One region of the Salipaludibacillus sp. CF4.18 genome, then DNA from elsewhere that is predicted to be linked to it. Evidence: riboswitches for the same ligand, from Rfam matches in the RefSeq annotation. Region 1 holds a riboswitch; each other region holds the start of a gene.
What was found. A riboswitch is a leader RNA that binds a small molecule or an ion and turns the genes downstream of it on or off. The one in region 1 is predicted to bind S-adenosylmethionine.

Region 1 (6,754 bases):
TGTATGCTCCAGTTAGTGGTAAAGTTGTGGAAGTAAATGAAGAATTGGAAGATTCTCCGGAATTCGTGAATGAATCACCATATGAAAAAGCGTGGATGGTTGTAGTTGAGCCTTCTAATAAATCTGAATTTGACAAATTAATGGATGCATCCGCTTATGAAGAAATGATTAATGAAGACTAAATAGTACTCTAAGGGCTTTCCAAATGATTTATATTTGGAAGGCTTTTTTATATATAATTATTGGATTTTTAGAGATTATTTTTTTGTGAAACAGAGAGATTGTTGGATTTTTGACTAATATTTCCTCTTGAATGAGATCATCTATACTCGCTCAAACTAGATGTATAGGAGGAGGGATATATAGATGCAACAAAATGATATTACGGAAAATACCAGCAATAATGATCAAGAAAATACAATGAATAACAATGTGGATGGTTTGGAAGCATCACCAACGTCATTGGTCGATATTTCCGATCAGGTAGAAAAAAAGGATGAAGCAGGGGAAACTGCGCTCTATTTTAACGCTGAAAAAATTGGTCAAATCCGAAAAAAAGGACATTCTCAAATGTATGAAATGTCGGAAGGATTTGAGTTTGAAAATGAAAAATTTTTCAAGGATGCCCAAGCGAAAAAAACGAAGCCACCTGAATCTTATGTAGAAGGCTGCGACATGGGTTGGTGTTAACAGTGAGTGTCTGCTTTTTGTCGAACTAAAGACAAATCGCAGGCACTCTTTTTTTCTATAATTTTCTGGAAATGTTTTAGAACGGTATTTCATTCAAAACAAAGCTTTTGATTAAAATAATATCGCCTAACTTTTCCTTAAAAAGAGGACTTACTGTTCGTCTCGTAGAATGAGTAATCAAAGACGAAGTTCGGATTAGAGGCGGATATCATGAATCATTTACTCATTAAATCAATGGAAGGCATGACAAAGACAAGCCACTTAAGAGAACTATTGAAAAAACATCATCTAATCGTTCAAGTTAAATATCTGGAAAAGCGTTGGTACATGAATTTAGATAACAAAGATTTTAAATTAACGTTGGATGAGGATGTTTGTGATATTATGATTAGTGGCGACGAAGATGAATTGAAACTCTTATTCCGTGGGGAAGACTTTCTGCTGGCCATGAAACGCAGAGGAGATCTTGAAGTTGAAGGTTCATTGAAACATTTGCTTTGGCTGGAATCACTTCTCTACCTCTCTCAAAAAACGGTGAAATAAATTAGTTGACAAGAATTAATCGATAATGATATTATGCATAACAGACTATAAATTAAATATTAATTCTTAATTCTTCTTATTAAGAGCGGCGGAGGGACTGGCCCTATGAAGCCCGGCAACCACTAAGGTATAAAAACCATTAGAAGGTGCCAATTCCATCAAAGTAAACAATTTACTTTGAAAAATGAGGAGAAGGGCTTTTAATTCATTACTAAAAACCTTTCTGCTCATTTTATCGAGTAGTGAGGTTTTTCTTTGATCTTTAACTTTTGTGCTTTAATACGACTAAACCGATCGGTTTAAAAAGGGGAAGCAAATGATTACTTTATCAAAATTAGCAAAAACATTTAATACGCGTGACGGTAAAGTAACTGCCGTCGATCAAATAGATCTCACGATTGAAAAGGGTGAAATTTTTGGTGTGATTGGCTATAGTGGTGCTGGAAAAAGCACGCTCATAAGAATGCTGAACATGCTGGAAGTGCCAACTACAGGGGAAGTAAGTGTCGCTGGTAAAAATATGAATACATTGTCTCAAAGGAAACTACGAGAGGCAAGACAGGAAATAGGAATGATTTTTCAACACTTTAATCTTTTGTGGTCGAGAACAGTAGCTGAGAACATTTCATTTCCATTAGAAATTAAAGGTGTACCGAGCACAGAACGAAAAACCAGAGTGGAAGAACTTATTAAACTGGTAGGTTTAGATGGTCGAGGGGCATCCTATCCTTCTCAGCTAAGTGGAGGGCAAAAACAACGAGTCGGCATAGCACGGGCGCTAGCGAATAATCCACAAGTATTATTGTGTGATGAAGCAACATCCGCATTGGATCCCAAAACAACCGATTCAATTTTAGAATTATTGATAGATATTAACAAAAAGTTGAATCTGACCATTGTACTTATCACGCATGAAATGCATGTTATCCGTAAAATATGTCATCGGGTGGCTGTAATGGAAAATGGGCGGATTGTTGAACAGGGTCCAGTCCTTGATGTTTTCAGAAGACCGAAAGAGCACATGACAAAAGAATTTGTGAAACAAGTGACAGAACCTGAAGAAACCGAAGAAGCCCTTAAACATTTGTTTACTGAAGAAGGTATTGGGCATGTCCTTCAACTTACATTTGTTGGTGGCGATGCAAAAAGAGCACTTATTACGGATCTTATTCGTAAATTTGAGGTTACGATAAACATTTTACAAGGTAAACTTTCGCAAACCCAAGATGGCTCCTATGGATCATTGTTTATAAATGTCACTGGTGACGAGCATCATATAAAAGAAGCTATCGATTATATCCGAAAGCAGGAAGTAGAAGTGGAGGTGATCCACGGTGAATAATCTTTTGGTTGGATCAATTCTACTTCTTGAAAATGTTAATTGGGTAAACATGTGGGAAGCGACAGCAGAAACAGTTTATATGTCGTTAATTGCGCTTTTATTTACGTTTATATTTGGTACAATACTCGGACTACTATTATTTCTTACTGCTCGGGGTCAACTTTGGCAAAATAAGATCGTTCACAGTATTATCGCAGCTTATGTAAATATATTCAGATCAATTCCATTTATTATTCTCATCGTCCTGCTTGTTCCGTTCACCAGTGCTTTAGTTGGAACAATGTTAGGGCCATCAGCCGCATTGCCTGCGCTTATTATTGGAGCAGCACCATTTTATGCGAGAATGGTTGAAATTGCGTTGCGGGAAATTGATAAAGGTGTAATAGAAGCATCAAAAGCAATGGGAGCAAGCAATTCTCAGATTATTTTTAAAGTGTTAATCCCAGAATCAGTACCAGCACTTATCTCTGGGATTACGGTTACAGCGATCGCGCTTATTGGTTACACAGCGATGGCAGGTGTAATTGGTGCCGGTGGATTAGGTGACCTAGCATACCGTGATGGTTTTCAACGAAATAATCCAGATATTACTTTAATAGCAACAATGATTGTGTTAGTATTCGTCTTTGTTTTACAATTCATCGGCGATTACTTTACCAATAAATTAGACAAACGCTAAAGGCGTAATAAAAAACAAAAGGGGAAATTCAACATGAGAAAGTTACTACAAGGCTTAGGAATTACAGCACTATCTGTAGGAGTATTAGCAGCATGCGGTACGGAAGAAAATACGAATGAAAATAACGCCGCGGGTACAAATAATACAGAAACCAATAACACAGAAAACGCAAATGAGGAAGCAGAAGGAGAAGATCTCGGAACATTAGTTGTTGGTGCTTCCAACGTTCCTCACGCTGAAATCTTAGAATTTGCTGCACCACTTCTTGAAGAAGAAGGTGTGACTCTAGAGATCGAGTCATTCAATGATTACGTTCTTCCAAACGAAGCGTTAGCTGCCGGAGAACTAGATGCAAACTACTTCCAGCACATTCCATATCTTGAAACACAGATTGAAGAGCATGGATATGACTTTGTAAACGCTGGAGGAATTCATATTGAGCCAATTGGTTTGTATTCTCAGGAATTTGACAGCATAGAAGAACTTCCAGAAGGTGCAGAAATTATTATGAGTAGTGCTATTCCTGACCACGGAAGAATCTTGAAGATGCTTGAAGAAAAAGGATTAATTACGCTAGCTGACGGAGTTGGTATTGAAGCAACAATTGACGATATTGAAGAGAACCCGAATAACTTTGAATTCTCCGCAAATGTGGAAGCGGCATTGCTTCCAACAGCGTATGAGAATGGAGAAGGGGATGCTGTTCTTATCAATTCAAACTATGCATTAGATGCTGGGCTAAATCCATTAGAAGATTCTATCGCTATTGAATCCTCTGACAGTGACAATCCTTACGTTAATGTTATTGCAACAAACAGTGGAGACGAAGAAGATGAGCGTGTCTTGAAATTAATCGAAGTTCTACGATCAGAAGATGTTCGTGACTTTATTCTTGAAGAATATGAGAATGCAGTAGTACCTGTTACTGAATAATAATTTGAATAATGAAAGGCATCAGAGAAATTCTCTGATGCTTTTTTTAGAGTGAAAAATTTAATTATAAGTATGTATTTCGAATAGAGGGATCGAACCAGCACTAGGCGGCTTGCAGATCACCCACAGAAAACGAACGGTAATTCTTCCAAACAACCTTCCACCTTATCAAAGTAAGGTAACAAATTTGATATTATAGATGCTAAGTTTTTTTAAAGGCGTTATGCGTTTGGTTACGTATTTTCTACTGGGAATGCTGATAGTAACACTCAAACAAGGGTTCTCTGTCCGAGTGTCACTAAACAGAGGACATAGTGACACTCAGGTGTTGAGAGCCAAACTGAGTAGAGCTAAACATAGCATATAGTGACATTCAGGCCGTATCGAATTGATTGAGTGGAACTAAATGCTATAAAGATCAAAAAAGAACAGTGTATGTACATACTTCTTCTGCTTTCACGCCAAAATAAGTGTATCTTAGCAAGAGGAGGAGTGAAAGTTATGGATGAACAAGAGTTTAGCAATTCATCGATTCAAGAATCATTGCTACATTATAAAGAAGGATTAGGTTATTTCTCAGAGCAAATGCCGGATGTTGCATCTAAATATCAAGCGTTTACGGAGGCTTGTTTCCATCCTGGCAAGCTGTCAGCGAAGGAAAAACAAATGATAGCATTAGGAATCAGCCTGTATGCTCAAGATGAGTACTGCATTATTTACCATGTAAATGGGTGTCTAGAACAAGGAGCATCAAGAGAAGAGATTTTAGAAGCTATCGCAGTTACGGGTGCATTTGGAGGCGGCGGAACTATGAGCCAAGCTGTAACACTTGTGGAGGAATGTCTCATGGAACTTTCAGGGGATAATCTGACATCTTAAATGTTTCAATTATAAAAATAAACTGCATAACTTGTCAAAACATGAATATTTGCTCGTAAACGGCAGTTATTCTAAATGAAAGTGTGGTCATATTTCTTCACAAGTTGTGAGTCTTAATTGTCAGATTATTTAACAATAGGTGCTGATTGGTTTAAATACTTAATAAAGATATAATTAATCTTGTTAAAGAAGATCTTGATTCCACTGTTTTAGATACTTTTAGTTGATAGAGAACAGGATGGCAAAGATCAAATCTAAAAACCAATCAGGAAGGAAAGTGATCTGTTATCCATCAGATACAGACAAAACACACAACTGAAATGGAAAAAGCGATGTACCAATCTTATGGAATAGGATATGAGGAATATAATCGCAAACTAGACAATCGACTTAAAGTAGAACAAGCGCGAGATAAAGATTATCAGCGAAGCTTGGACATTTTAGTTAATACTTGATTACTGACATAAAGCTGAATATAGTGTAGATAATAGGACGGACCAGTATTTTCTCTGGTCCGTTCTATTTGATGTTTATGGAATGTGCAATCGGAAAAAATTATTGTTATACTTAATGGACAAGTTTAATTAAGATTAATTCTCAATTAAAGGAGAAAAAGTTACTTCTATTGAGAATCAATATCAAATATATCACGGTGAAACCTGTTCAATAGGAAGAGGACGGGATATATTTTGGACGAATTAATCATAAAATCGACAGTTTTTTTGAAAGCAGAGGAAGAAGAAATTCAATAATAACGGAGGTATAAGTATAAAGTGTAAAATGAGTCAGGGGAGTTTGAAAAGAATGGTGTATTTTCCTTGAACTCATTTTTGATTTGATATAAGATTGTAATGAGAATAAAATGAGAATGTCGATCTTCTTTGCTTCTCTTATCTTAACAGTTTGAAATTAAACTTTCAAAAAATAAATGGAGGTATTTAAATCATGACAAAACCAAATCTAACAGTTAAAGATCTTCATGTTTCTATTGAAGAAAAAGAAATTCTAAAAGGCTTCGGTATTGAAGTAAACGGTGGAGAAATCCACGCAATTATGGGACCTAACGGTACAGGTAAGTCCACATTAGCTTCTGCGTTAATGGGTCACCCGAAATATGAAGTGACTAGTGGAGAAGCAACATTGGGTGGAGAAAACCTGTTTGATATGGATGTAGATGAAAGAGCACGTGCGGGTCTTTTCCTAGCGATGCAGTACCCAAGTGAGGTTTCCGGTGTGACAAATGCAGACTTTATTCGTTCTGCAATGAACGCAGGTCGTGAAGAAGGCGATGAAGTTTCTTTAATGAAATTCATTCGTGGGATGGATGCAAAAATGAAAACATTGGAAATTGACGAATCTTTCCAACAGCGTTATTTAAACGAAGGTTTCTCTGGTGGAGAGAAGAAACGAAACGAAATTCTTCAACTTATGATGCTAGAACCTAAAATTGCAATTTTAGATGAGATTGACTCTGGTCTTGATATAGATGCTTTAAAAGTAGTTGCAGAAGGAATTAATTCTCTACGAAGTGAAGACTTTGGCTGTATGATCATTACTCACTATCAACGTCTTCTTAATTATATTAAGCCAGACTTTGTACACGTAATGATGCAAGGACGTATCGTTAAATCAGGCGGACCTGAATTAGCTAAGAAGCTTGAAGAAAATGGTTATGACTGGATTAAACA
Region 2 (6,754 bases), on a different contig from region 1:
CTCGATATTGTCTAAAAGCTGATTCCCCTCCTGTAAAACCTTCAGCATCTGGTTAAATACAATGATTTCTCTTGAGTTTAGATGCTTTGACTTGCCTAACTTTTCTCTTTCTTCATCGAACAATTTATATTGTTCTTCTAAATTTTTAAAATCTTTTTTAAAAGTCCGATTGATATCTTGGTATGCAGCCTCTGTCATTTCATTTGAAATAACAGTTCTCATTAATAATGACATATTTCTGAAAGCTGCATCGATACTTTGAATATAGTGTTTTTTATATTTTGGAGGAAATATCAATATATTTACAAGTATTGCAGTGCTAGTTCCGATCAAAATGACGAGAAGTCTTTCTAATGCAAAATATAAATCTTCACTTCCAGTCGCACTCATGATAGCGATAACCGTAACAAGGGTCAGCGGAATAGTAGTTTCCATTTTCAGCTTAATACTTAAAGAAATAATAAATATAATTACAAATCCAATAATAACCGGATTCTCCCCAAAAAAGTAGATGAAAAATAACGAAATAGAAGCACCTAATGAGTTTGTAATTACTTGGTCTGATAATTGCTTCCATGTACGATACACGGAAGGTTGAATAGCTAGTATTGCAGCTACCCCAGCAAAAACAGAGTTTTCCATGCCAAAAATAAGACAAATATAAATCGACAACGTAACTGCTAAACCCGTTTTCAAAATTCTCGGTCCAAAAGGAATACTTATCCCTCCCTCATTATTATGTTAGTATCCATTCCTTGATAGAAAATCCCAGTTTTTTGCTTGAGGGAATGATTCAGCTTTAATCTGATAAAGGAGAACAAGATCAACTGACTCATTCCCCCTTTTGAAGCTCTTTATATCCCACAAGCAACGACATTATTTTTTTGGAAGTACTTTTGATGATACTCCTCTGCTGGATAAAACGGTTGTAAAGGACTAAGTTCAGTGACAATCTCTTTACTGCCCAAGTCATTTAATTCGGCTTTTTTAGTGCTTGCAATTTCTAATTGCTGCCGGTTTTGAAAGAAAATCACAGAACGATATTGAGTTCCAATATCAATCCCTTGACGGTTACGCGTTGTCGGATTATGACATTCAAAAAACTTACTCACTAGCTCTTCATAAGATATTTTCCATGGATTATATAATACTTCAATTACCTCTGCATGACCAGTTGTGCCTGTTTTCACTTCTTCATAAGATGGATTCTCCACATGACCACCGGAATAGCCTACTTTTGTTGCTTCCACTCCGCGAATACTTTCAAAAAATGCTTCGACACCCCAAAAACAACCTGCTCCAAATACTACTTTTTCCATTCTAATTCGCCCCTTTTTGAGCGATAAATCTTCTCTCCATAAGAAAAACCTCTCTAAGTTTAAGAGAGGTTCTCGTATATGTATATACGATTACTCTCATCTTCCAAGGATCATTGTTAACGATCCTTGCAGGAATTGGCACCGTTTAAATCAATCGATCATTGATTTAATGGTTGCTGGGTATCAAAGGGCCTGTCCCTCCACCACTCTGGATAAGAAGTCTATCACTATATTTTTTTAATTAAATATCAGTGTAAATCATTTATGACTATTTATCAAGGGAAACATGGGGACGGTTCTGTGCTTCCTTTTTATTTGCAAGGTTACACGTATGGTTCCGGTCCGCTAGCCTCTATTCGACGAAAACAACAATCTCTAAAAAACCGATAATTTTATAGTTTGCTTATCTTGTGAAAGCATCCTGCTTTATTGCAGGAATGCCACCACGAGCTTATGTTTTTTTATCCTTAATACCAGAATTCCACTGAATCTACACATCAAATTGTTTTCCTGAACACCCTACTCTACTTGCCTTTGAAAACAGTAAATTTTTCTTCTATTGATGTCCGTGGCTTTGATGTAGGCATACTCTCAAAATAACCTAAATGTAAAAACCCAACAATTTTCTCGCCTGGTTGTACATCTAAAAGTTGATATACTTTCGGGTCGTATATATGTGGGTTTGTTTTCCAGACAACACCAAGCTCTTGTTCCCAAGCAAGCAATTGAAAGTTTTGAATTAAAGAGCTTACCGCGCCAAAGTTCTCCTCCCATTGCTTTTGTTGTGACTCTTCTTTCATCACAATAATAAGAAAAGCCGCTGGTTGACTCAAATAGTTTCTCCTATTTTCTTTGAGTTCTTCTGGTAAAGTATCAACTATTTCTTCAATAAACTTACTCTTTTCACCAGTAGGTACAAATATAAATCTCCAAGGCTCTCGTAGTCCATGGTTAGGTGCCCATACAGCATCTTTTAATAAATTCATTACTAACTCTTGTGAAACTTCTTTGTCTACATAACCACTCTTAATTGATCTCCGTTCGCGTATAACCTTTGCTATTGCAGATATTCTTTTCTCCATGTTTATCTCCCTTTCTAGCAAAATTTTAAAATACATTTAATGTCGTGTCATATCGTTATAAATTCTTACTTTCTTTACGCAAAAGATATAAAAAATAAGGTGCCCCTATTACTGCTACAACGATTCCAACAGGAATTTCCTTCGGTGGTATTAATCCTCGTCCAATTGAGTCGGCCACCACCACTAACAAAGAACCTGTCATTGCTGAAATAGGAATCAAAAACTTATGTTTAGCACCTACTAACTTTCTAGCCATATGAGGAGCGATTAGCCCAACAAAGCCAATGGAACCAATAGCTGCGACGCATGCAGCAGCTAGCGCAACTGCAATGAACAATAAAAGCAATCGAACACGCACTACCCTTAAACCTAACCCAATTGCTACATCATCACCAAAATTTAAAATATCAAGTTTGGTTACTAAAATCATCGACAAGGGTAGCAAAATGATAATCCAAGGGAAAACACCATAAATCTGTTCCCAGCTACTAGACCACAAACTACCAGTTAGCCAAATGAGAGCAGCATTTATTTCTAGTGGGAACTTAATCATAAAGTACTGAATCCCAGCATTACATAAAGCCCCAAGAGCAACTCCTCCCAGTGCTAACGTGGTCGGCTGCATCCCTTGTTTATAAACTAAGAGATAAAGGATAAGTGCAATGATCAGTGCTCCAGAAAATGCAGCAAGCGGTAAAACAAAAGTAGGTGAATTTTGAAAAAGGATGATAACCACAACCGCACCCAGCCCTGCCCCTTTTGTAATGCCGATGACGTCAGGTGATGCCAAAGGATTTCGAATAATGCCTTGTAAAATCGTACCCGACACAGATAAACCTGCCCCAACAAGAAGCGCTAAAACGATTCTGGGAATTCGATATTTTTCAATAAGAAATGTATCCATCTCTGTCCCTGTCCCTATTAACACAGCTAATACATCTAAAGGATGAATAAAAACAGCACCTATCCCTGTACTTAAGATAGAAAATATAATAATTGCTACAGGCAAGATAATAAACAGCCATTTAGGCGTTATACGTTTTATTCTAGTAATATCCTTGTCCACTTCGTCTTTTATCATGATAAATTCCTCCCTCTTTTTATTAAGTAAAAAAAGAAAGGAGCACCTACTAGTGCTGTCACAATTCCAACGGGTGATTCATATGGAAACGATATAAAACGTGCAACAATATCCGCATAAATAAGGAGTATAGCTCCAAATAACGCGGAAAAAGGCAAAATCCATCGATAATCTATACCTACAAGATTCCTTGTAATATGGGGTACAATTAATCCTACAAAACCAATAGGACCCGCAATGGAAACAGAAGACCCTGCTAAAATAACAACGAGTAACCCTGAAAGCACGCGTATCCAACCAGTATTTTGTCCCAAACTACTCGCAACATCATCTCCAAGATTCAATACATTAATAGAACTAGCTAATAAAAAAGATCCGATTATCCCTAGAAGAACCCAAGGGGAAATGATTCTTACATCCTGCCAGCTTGTACTATCTACTGAACCCGCTAACCAAAAAAGAATTCCTTCTGTCGTATCCTCGTTAAATATAATGAGTCCCTCGGTTATTGCCGATAGAAAAAAGTGAATAGAGATTCCAGCTAAGGCTAATTTGACAGGTGTCATTCCCTCTCCGGAAGAACCTAAGTAATAAACTAACATTCCTCCCAAAGCTGCTCCTAAAAAAGCAAAATAAACCATCGAATATGGTGAAATTCCTGTCAAGAAAATGGAAGAGGCCACAACTACAAAAGAAGCTCCTGCATTAATTCCAAAAATTTGTGGAGACGCAAGGGGATTCCGGGTGATTGCTTGCATGATCGCGCCCGCTATAGCTAAACTTGCTCCAATAAGACATGCAATAATAGCTCTTGGTAAACGAATAGTTTGCGCAATTAAATGCTCTTTTGTTAGCTCAGCAATAAAAAAAGATTCGATCAAATGAGTAAAACGTACATCTGCCATACCAATGGATGTACTAATCAAAATTCCAACGACAAGGATGAAGATCCCTATAACAAAAAGTGGTAAAAAACGAAATAATTCATTCCTGGAACTTTTCGTGATGGATTGTTGGTTTTTTGCTGAAATATTCATATATAGGCACATCCTTTGTTGAAACAATTGATGAAATTCACTCGTTCATCATTGAAATGAAAAAAGCGGTAAGATCGGCTTATCCGCTTTTTTTGGATTATTATTTAGTTCTCATATAACAGGTCAATAGTATCTTGAACGATTAATTCAGCAGCTATTAATCCTCGGAAACGTGACCATTCGTTCTGATCGACTTTATAGACCTGATCATTTTTCACAGCACTGATCTCTTCCCATAATGGGTTTTCTTCCCATTCTGATATAATTGTTTCTTCATCCCCTGTCATAAGAAAAATAATATCAGGGTTATGCTCCACCAATGTTTCTAAATCAATCTTATTTGTTGCATCCTCTACTCCCTCACCTTGAATCGCATTCTTTAATCCTAATGTTTCAAGTAAAGACCCCGTATATGATGTAGATGAATGGGCGTGAAATCCTGTATCTGTAACTACAGCCGGTAAGAATGTGCGGCTTTCATCAGAAGGAACTCTAGACTTCAGTTCAGCTAACAATTCGTTGTGCTCAGTCGTACGCTCGTCAGCTAGTTCTGTTGCTCCTAAGGCTTCCGCTATGATGGGAAACGCCTCAACGTTTTCTTCATAATTAGCACTTAAACTAGATAATACAATTGTAGGTGCGATTTCACTTAATTCTTCGTACGAATCTTTATGACGATTTAAATCAGCAATAATTAAGTCTGGTTGTAAACTGGCAATAACTTCTAAACTAGGCTCTTTTCTAGCACCAACCGAAGTGTAGTCGCCGATCTTTTCAGCAATAGGACCGATTATCCGTTCTTCATCACCATCATCAGCAATTCCAATTGGAGAAATTCCTAAAGATGCTAATGCATCCACAAATGAAAATTCAAGTACTACGATGTTAGTTGGTGTTCCTGTAATCGTCGTCTCACCCATTTCGTGAGTAATAACCCTCGATTCTACATCTTCTTCATCAACCTCTTCATTGCTGTTTTCAACTTGAATTGATTCTTCCTCCGCTTGTGCTTTATCATTTGCTGCTTCATTATTAGATCCACAACCAGACAAAATACTTAACAACATAATGATAATAACAATTAAAAATGATGCTCTTCTTTCCATGATAAATTCCCCTCTCTTATGTATACCTAAAAATAAATCTGAACTGATAATGATTATCATTCACAACAAATCTAATAGTACTATTGAACCCTAATTGTGTCAATGCAATTTACAAGAAACATAGGGAAACATGGGGACGGTTCTGTGCTTCATTGTCACCGACTGGCTGGCGAGATGACAAAATGCTAAAAAGGCCCTTCCCTGATGAAAGAGCCCTGTTACTTAAAAAGATGAGGAAATTAAAATTGAGAATATCTTATTACCTATTCCACAACGAGTGGAACAACATTACCTTCGTTTACATTAATCAATCCGTAGTCAGTAATTTTTAATGCCGGACTCACCGGCAGAGAGAGAGTACTTATCGACATGATCGAATTATAATGGTTGTAACCTAACTCTTTCATCGCATTTCTAAGATCTTCTACCTGTTTGGCAAATAAACCTAGAGGTTCTTCGGATAATATCCCGCCTACTGGCAGCTCCAGCATTTGAAGTACTTTGCCGTTTTCTACTACACAAATCCCACCTTGATGACGAATGACTTCATTGGCTGCCTTCACCATGTCTTCGGTATTTTGTCCAATAACCAATAGATTGTGATTGTCATGCGAGTAAGTTGTTGCTATGGCGCCTTTTTTAATAACATCCCCGTCAATTAATCCATGAGCGCGGTTCCCATTTTTTCCATAGCGCTCAAATGTTGCAATCAAACCATGTTCACTCTCTTCCCATTGTAGAATATGATTACGAACCTTAAGTTCACTTTTTTGTTCTTCTGTAAATGTCGACCCATCTTTGACCATCATCACGCGACACGAATAGCTACCATTTTCTTGCTTCACAATGATTGAAAAATCATGTTCATGTAAAGGACTCAATTTAACACTTTGATAAAAGGAATCCGGAAATTGAGAAGGCATTCTCGATTGAACATATTCTTCCCTAACATCATAGGCTTTCTTACCATCTTTAAAGACTTGATCAATTTCAAACTTTTGTAAATCATTTAACAACACGAAGTCAGCTACTTTACCAGGCCCAATGACACCACGATCAGTTAATTTCATTCGCTGTGCAGGAGTATATGTACACGCGTAAATGACTTGTTCTATGTCCATTCCCATTT
Region 3 (6,754 bases), on a different contig from region 1:
CACACGTTGTCTCATGCCCCCGGAGAGCTCATAAGGATAGTTTTTTAGTTTATCTAATAAACCGAGCTGTTCCAGCAATTTGATGGGGCGTTCTTTTTCTTCTTTAGATGTTTTATCTAATATTTTTAGTCCAAGTAATATATTTTCTTCAATGGATAACCAGGGAAACAGATAGTCTTGCTGAAGCATATACCCCGTTTCAGGAGTAGGTTTTTCTATTGGGACTCCATCCAAGATGATTTGACCTTTCGTTGGAAGGATTAATCCGGAAACAAGAGAGAGGAGAGTTGTTTTACCACAGCCACTAGGACCAATAAAAGAAATAAACTCTCCTTTTTCAATCGTTAAATTAATATTTTCAATGGCAGTTGTCATTGTTTCCAAGGAAAAGAATGTTTTTTCTACATCCTGCAATTCTAATATAGCCATGATATTCTCCTCTCTTAACTTCCATTATTCTGACATGATCTGGTCAGCGAATTCTCGATTCACCAATTCATCATAAGGTACTTCTTCCGGTAATTCGCCAGCTTCATCCATAATTGACTGAAGGTTATTCCATCCTTCTTCGTTCACTAATGGAGAAGGTGCATAGGATCCTTGTTCGTTGTAATTGATGAACACTTGTTCAATGATTTCTAAAGAAGTATCTTCAAAAAATGGTTCGATGGATTCGGCAACAGTAGAAGGATCTTCCTCATTGATCCATTGTTGAGCTTTGTAAATAGCTCGAGTAAATTTCTCCATAGTTTCCGGGTCTTTATTGATAAAACTTTGCTTTGCCATATAAACAGTATATGGAACCTCACCAGATTCGGTACCAAACGATTCAATAATATGGCCAACTCCTTCTTCTTGAAGAAGTGTCGCTTGAGGCTCAAATAGTTGCACATAATCACCTGTTCCGGAAGCGAAGGCGGAGGTGATGTTCGCGAAGTCGATGTTTTGAATGAGTTCAAGATCGTTATGCGGATCGATATCATGCTGTTTCAGCACGTATTCTCCAACCATTTGCGGCATGCCGCCTTTTCTTTGACCTAGGAATGTACTTCCTTTTAAATCTTCCCATTCAAAGTCTTCAACAGGTTCACGAGAGACAAGAAACGTACCGTCTGTTCGTGTCAGTTGAGCAAAGTTAATCGGTGGGTCATTTGCTTCTTGGGCATAGACGTAGATGGATGTTTCCGCTCCTACTAGTGCGACATCGGCACCATCAGACAGCAATGTTGTCATCGTTGTATCTCCACCCCATGTGGTTGTTAGTTCAACATCTAATCCTTCCTCTTCGAAAAACCCTTCAGAAATTGCTACGTATTGAGGTGCATAGAAAATGGACCGTGTAACCTCTGCCAATTTTACTTCCTTTAACTCTTCTTCCTGACCACAAGCTGTAAGTATAGCTACCGGTAAACACAATAGTAACAATAATTTTTTAAAACGAGACATGATGCTCCTCCTTCATAAATCTATAGTTATTTGATTAGATAACGTATGTGTGAATGGGCGGATGTGTGCGAAGGAATGAGAAAAAGATCAGACTTGGGTAGGAGACAGAAACAGACTAGAGATCGTTTAGAGAAAGCGGCATTTTCGATAAACTTAAATCAGACAGAAAGAGATGAGTTTAAACGAGGAGACAAGAAAATGACTATTCACATTTTTTTTATTACCATTATTATTTCAAGGCGCAGACGAAATGATCACACGGAATCGCAAGTTGATATGAACAGTGGGGAGGAAAGATTAAGAGAGGAAAAAACAAAACATGGTAAGTTTTTCTTATAATTGTAAATGAACGGGTGGGGGGATCAAATGATTTTGTTTCCCTCTGAAATAATCGTATCTAGGGTTGAATGGAGGTCAGGATAGAGGGCATTGTTACTTAAATATGTACGGAAATGGATTATTTACCCAACCGGTTCATTATCTCGTATAAACTAGCAATAACACCATTTCTATTTGCTATAGACTTGTGCGGCACTACCTAATTTACGTGATAAATCGACATTTGCAGTTGACAGACGATTAAATTTACGGTATTATTTTTGCGAACGGATACTCTTATCCTGAGTAGGCGGAGGGACAGGCCCGACGAAGCCCAGCAACCATCACCACTGTAAAAAGGTGAACGGTGCTAACCTGCAAGACATATCTAACCGTATGTCTTGGTCGATAAGAGGTTAAAGGCGGATGGAACGTAACCTTTTCCTCTATTGGAAAGGGTTTTTTTATATTTTTTTGAGATCATTGGATTGGACCATTCTGCTGGGAGAACGAGTACCGTAGATGATGAAGCACATCCTAAAAATAGGATGGATGATACCAAGGAGGTACGTATTGTGGTAGGGAAAACGCGTTTATTTACATCAGAATCAGTAACAGAAGGGCATCCGGATAAGATTTGTGATCAAATTTCGGATTCTATTTTAGATGAAATTATGAAGAAGGATCCAAATGCTCGAGTAGCTTGTGAGACTTCTGTGAACACTGGATTAGTGTTAGTAGCAGGAGAAATTTCTACATCTACGTATGTGGATATACCAAAAGTAGTCCGAGAAACGATTAAAGGAATTGGTTATACAAAAGCCAAATATGGTTTTGATTTTGAAACGTGTGCTGTATTGACGTCGATTGATGAACAATCAGCTGATATCGCTTTAGGTGTGGATAAATCATACGAAGCTCGAGAAGGGCAAATGTCCGACGAAGAAATTGAAGAAATAGGAGCTGGAGACCAAGGATTAATGTTTGGTTATGCAGATAATCAAACGCCTGAGTTAATGCCATTGCCAATTTCTTTATCACATAAGCTTGCGCGTCGTTTAGCGGAAGTACGTAAGGAAAAAATCATTGATTACTTGCGTCCTGACGGTAAAGTTCAAGTAACGGTGGAATACGGTGAGGATCAAAATCCAATTCGGGTTGATACGATTGTCATTTCTACTCAACATCATCCTGAAATTGAGTTAGCTCAAATCAAAAAAGATTTGAAGAAGGAAGTTATCGATTTTATTGTCCCTGAGGAATTATTAGATGAAAATACAAAATACTTTATTAACCCAACTGGTCGATTTGTCATTGGTGGGCCTCAAGGTGATGCAGGACTTACAGGACGTAAAATCATTGTAGATACTTATGGAGGATATGCTCGTCACGGTGGAGGAGCATTCTCTGGAAAAGACGCTACGAAAGTAGATCGATCCGGTGCTTATGCGGCTAGATATGTAGCGAAAAACATCGTTGCCTCTGGTTTAGCGGATCGTTGTGAAGTCCAAGTAGCTTATGCAATCGGAGTTGCACAGCCAGTTTCCATTGCTATTGAAACATTTGATACTGGAAAAGTAAGCGAAGATGTTTTAGTGGAAGTCGTAAGGAAGAATTTTGACCTGCGCCCCGCTGGAATTATAAAAATGTTGGACTTACGTCGCCCGATTTACAAGCAAACGGCAGCATACGGTCATTTCGGTAGAACCGATATTGAGTTACCGTGGGAACAAACAGATAAAGCCAACTTGCTAAGTGAACAAGCTTTAGAGTTAGCTAGTCAATAAAATAGGATAAAGGGTGACTCCATAGGTAATAAAGACCTATGGAGTCACCCTTTTTTGCGAGATAATTTATAACGTTGACAGCTATCTTTAAGCCACGCTTGTCAAGGGAAAACCACCCCCGAGTAGCACTACACACACTTCGTAGGTGCTACTCGGGGGTGGCTAAAAGATCACGCTGTATTTATTAAAAGACGTTACGCGTTTTTCTTAACTGCTTATATTCACTATACATTCTTCTGGAGTGATTTGTAATATTGGCCTTTTTCTACATAACCTTCGCGAATTCGCTTCATCTCAGCGATATCCTCGCTTGTTAAATCTCGGACAACTTTCGCTGGACGTCCAAGTGCTAATGTTCTTGGCGGAATTTTTTTACCCGGTGGCACAAGGCTGCCGGCGCCGATAAAAGCATCCTCCCCAATTTCCGCATTATCTAAAATAATCGAGCCCATGCCAATTAAGGCATTCTTTTCAATCACGCAGCTATGCAATACGCACTGGTGGCCAATCGTTACGCCTTCTTTTAATATTAATGGGTTGTTAGGGCTTTGGTGAAGTGTACTATTATCTTGAACATTTACTCCCTTTTCTATAATTGTTGGAGCAACATCACCACGAATGACAGTGTTAAACCAAATGCTTGCCTTCTCATGGATTGTTACGTCCCCGGTAATCACAACATTGTCAGCTATGTAGGCACTCTCATTAATGACAGGCCACTGTTCTTTATACGGATATATAGCCAATATAGGTCACTCTCCTTATTTGAAGTTTATACTGCTAGTGTATCAAACGTAGGCTCATGAAAGGAATAATTCTGACATTTTCACTGGACTACTGATACCCTATTACTTGACTATCAAACAGATCAGAGGGGAAAATACAGGGAAGTAAATTTTATGGAGGGATCGAGATGTGGAAATGGGAGTTCCAAGGTGATCTAGTGAAAGGTGTGTTTGTTATTGTTCATGGTGCAGGGGAGTATCATGCACGTTACAAGTGGATCATTAGCCAATTGAATCACGCGGGATATCACGTTTTAATGGGAGATCTGCCAGGACAAGGTGTAACTCAAGGACCTAGAGGACACATCAAGAATTTTCATGAATACATAGAAACAGTAAATACATGGTTAAAGAAAGCAAGAGAATATGATCTACCAGTGATACTTTTAGGGCACAGCATGGGAGGATTAATTTCAACTAGGGTACTGATGGAAATGCCAGCAGCAAATTTGCCAAGTCTTGTAATTCTATCTTCTCCTTGTTTTGGTTTATACAATAAAACTCCGTTCAGTAAAAAACTCGTAGCAAATCTTTTACATCGGGTCATACCGACTTATCGTGTTCCAGCAGGACTTAAGAAAGGGACAGGCACAAGAGATGAAATCATGCGAAAAAGAGACGCTGAAGATGATCGTTTAGTTAAAAGAGTAAGCTTACGTTGGTACACGGAATTAGAAAAATCGATGAAATTAGTCCACGAACAGAAAGAAAGTTTTCCACAGGTTCCTCTTTTAGTCATGCAAGGAGGAGATGATCGGATCGTCAATAAATTCGAAGTGGAAAAATGGTTCAACAACATAAATACAAATGATAAGTATTATAAGGAATGGAAAGGACTTTACCATGAGGTGCTTAACGAACCGGAAAGAGATCGTGTGCTAGCACATATGCTTGGATTTGTGACGATTCATTTACTAGAAAGAGATAAGAATTTATAAGTTGACAGCTATCTTTACGCCACACGCATCAAGGGAAGTTCGCTCTTGATGCTTAAATGATGGTGGCTTTAAAGATTACGCTGTATGTAATAAAAGACAGCCCTGCTGTTTTTCTTATAGGATCTAAAATGATAAGAATTGACGGAGGAAAAGGAATGAATTTACCGAAGAAATCTTGGACGATGATGTATAAAATTTACAAGCACGTCATTCCTACAGTGCACGAGTTTATAACTGAGTGGCGTGAGCTAGCCGAGAAAATCCCAAATGAGGAGTTACGCTCGCAAGCGCTAATGAGTATTGACTCAAAAACGTTCCATTGCGAAGGTGGAGCAGTGTATGCACTGTTAAGTGGAGAAAACTTTCGCGAAGCCGTGCGCTTTATCGTTGCGTACCAAACAATCAGTGATTATCTTGATAATCTTTGCGATCGGAGTACTTCGCAAAACCCGGATGATTTTCAGGCTCTACATGAGTCGATGCCGGATGCACTAACTCCTGATGCACCAACGAGAGATTATTATCGTTTTCGTGAAGAAAAAGACGATGGAGGTTATCTAAAAACGCTTGTAAATACTTGTCAGGAATGTATCAAACGATTTCCTTCCTACTCTGCTGTTCATAGTGAGAATGTATCCTTATCAGAGATGTATAGTGATTTGCAAGTACATAAGCATGTAAAAGAACCCGACCGTGTTCCTCGACTGACGGCTTGGTTTCAAGGGTATCGCTCTAGGATGCCTGATATGGAATGGTTTGAGTTTTCAGCCTGTACGGGATCTACTCTAGGTATTTTTTGTCTGACTGCCTATGCTGCTGGCAAAGATACAATGACTAAAGAAGAAGCAAATGTTATTAAAAATGGTTACTTTCCGTGGGTACAAGGCCTCCATATATTAATGGATTATTTTATTGATCGAGAAGAGGATAAAGAAGGAGGCGATTTAAACTTTTGTTTTTACTATGAAACCGAAGAGGACATGCTTCGCAGAATGGAACATTTTTTCCATGAGGCAGAGAAATCTTTGAAAAGTCTTCCTGATAGTGCCTTTCATCGTCTTATAAACAATGGTCTCCTTGCAATCTATCTTGCTGATGCAAAAGTGAAGCAGGACCCGCAATTAAGAAAACAAGGTAACCGACTTATCCGAAGCGGCGGCGCCTCAACAGTGTTTTTTTATTTAAATGGGTGGGTGTACAGACAAGTAAGCAAAACATAAAAGTTTCTACGGGTTCTCAGGATTCTGCACAATCATCTTTTTGTAAGGAGTAACAGCAGGAGAATCTTCAGACCCCAAGGGCGAGTTTCCCGAGGAGACTGAAAAAGGTGCCCGCACAGAGAGCATCCGCTAGTAGCAAATACGAGCATTTCCCTGGTTATAGTGAACGAATGATCTCGTCAAAACCTGCCCTATCGTTTCTCTATAGCAATAATAAATGGCGGATTGTTTCGTTGATTGGTAAATTGGTATTCTAGCAC

Region 2: linked by a shared signal. The riboswitch ahead of msrA (peptide-methionine (S)-S-oxide reductase MsrA) and the one ahead of ACHABW_RS14325 (methionine ABC transporter ATP-binding protein) in region 1 are both predicted to bind S-adenosylmethionine.
Region 3: linked by a shared signal. The riboswitch ahead of metK (methionine adenosyltransferase) and the one ahead of ACHABW_RS14325 (methionine ABC transporter ATP-binding protein) in region 1 are both predicted to bind S-adenosylmethionine.

Annotation. Positions count from the first base shown of each region.
Region 1 covers NZ_JBIMEV010000023.1:18,984-25,737, forward strand. The annotation lists gene gcvH (glycine cleavage system protein GcvH) at 1-182, shown strand, start outside; gene ACHABW_RS14315 (DUF2553 family protein) at 367-690, shown strand; gene ACHABW_RS14320 (SCP2 sterol-binding domain-containing protein) at 901-1,233, shown strand; SAM riboswitch class I at 1,307-1,424, shown strand; gene ACHABW_RS14325 (methionine ABC transporter ATP-binding protein) at 1,550-2,575, shown strand; gene ACHABW_RS14330 (methionine ABC transporter permease) at 2,625-3,254, shown strand; gene ACHABW_RS14335 (MetQ/NlpA family ABC transporter substrate-binding protein) at 3,288-4,187, shown strand; gene ACHABW_RS14340 (carboxymuconolactone decarboxylase family protein) at 4,689-5,066, shown strand; gene sufC (Fe-S cluster assembly ATPase SufC) at 6,012-6,754, shown strand, end outside.
Region 2 covers NZ_JBIMEV010000067.1:4,755-11,508, forward strand. The annotation lists gene ACHABW_RS22895 (FUSC family protein) at 1-723, opposite strand, end outside; gene msrA (peptide-methionine (S)-S-oxide reductase MsrA) at 855-1,319, opposite strand; SAM riboswitch class I at 1,413-1,538, opposite strand; gene ACHABW_RS22905 (nitroreductase family protein) at 1,844-2,401, opposite strand; gene ACHABW_RS22910 (FecCD family ABC transporter permease) at 2,457-3,482, opposite strand; gene ACHABW_RS22915 (FecCD family ABC transporter permease) at 3,479-4,489, opposite strand; gene ACHABW_RS22920 (ABC transporter substrate-binding protein) at 4,624-5,625, opposite strand; gene ACHABW_RS22925 (adenine deaminase C-terminal domain-containing protein) at 5,889-6,754, opposite strand, start outside.
Region 3 covers NZ_JBIMEV010000005.1:58,646-65,399, forward strand. The annotation lists gene ACHABW_RS05215 (ABC transporter ATP-binding protein) at 1-429, opposite strand, end outside; gene ACHABW_RS05220 (ABC transporter substrate-binding protein) at 454-1,446, opposite strand; gene ACHABW_RS05225 (YrzI family small protein) at 1,522-1,785, shown strand; SAM riboswitch class I at 2,059-2,179, shown strand; gene metK (methionine adenosyltransferase) at 2,340-3,551, shown strand; gene ACHABW_RS05235 (gamma carbonic anhydrase) at 3,776-4,297, opposite strand; gene ACHABW_RS05240 (alpha/beta fold hydrolase) at 4,465-5,274, shown strand; gene ACHABW_RS05245 (tetraprenyl-beta-curcumene synthase family protein) at 5,430-6,494, shown strand; gene ACHABW_RS05250 (class I SAM-dependent methyltransferase) at 6,686-6,754, opposite strand, start outside.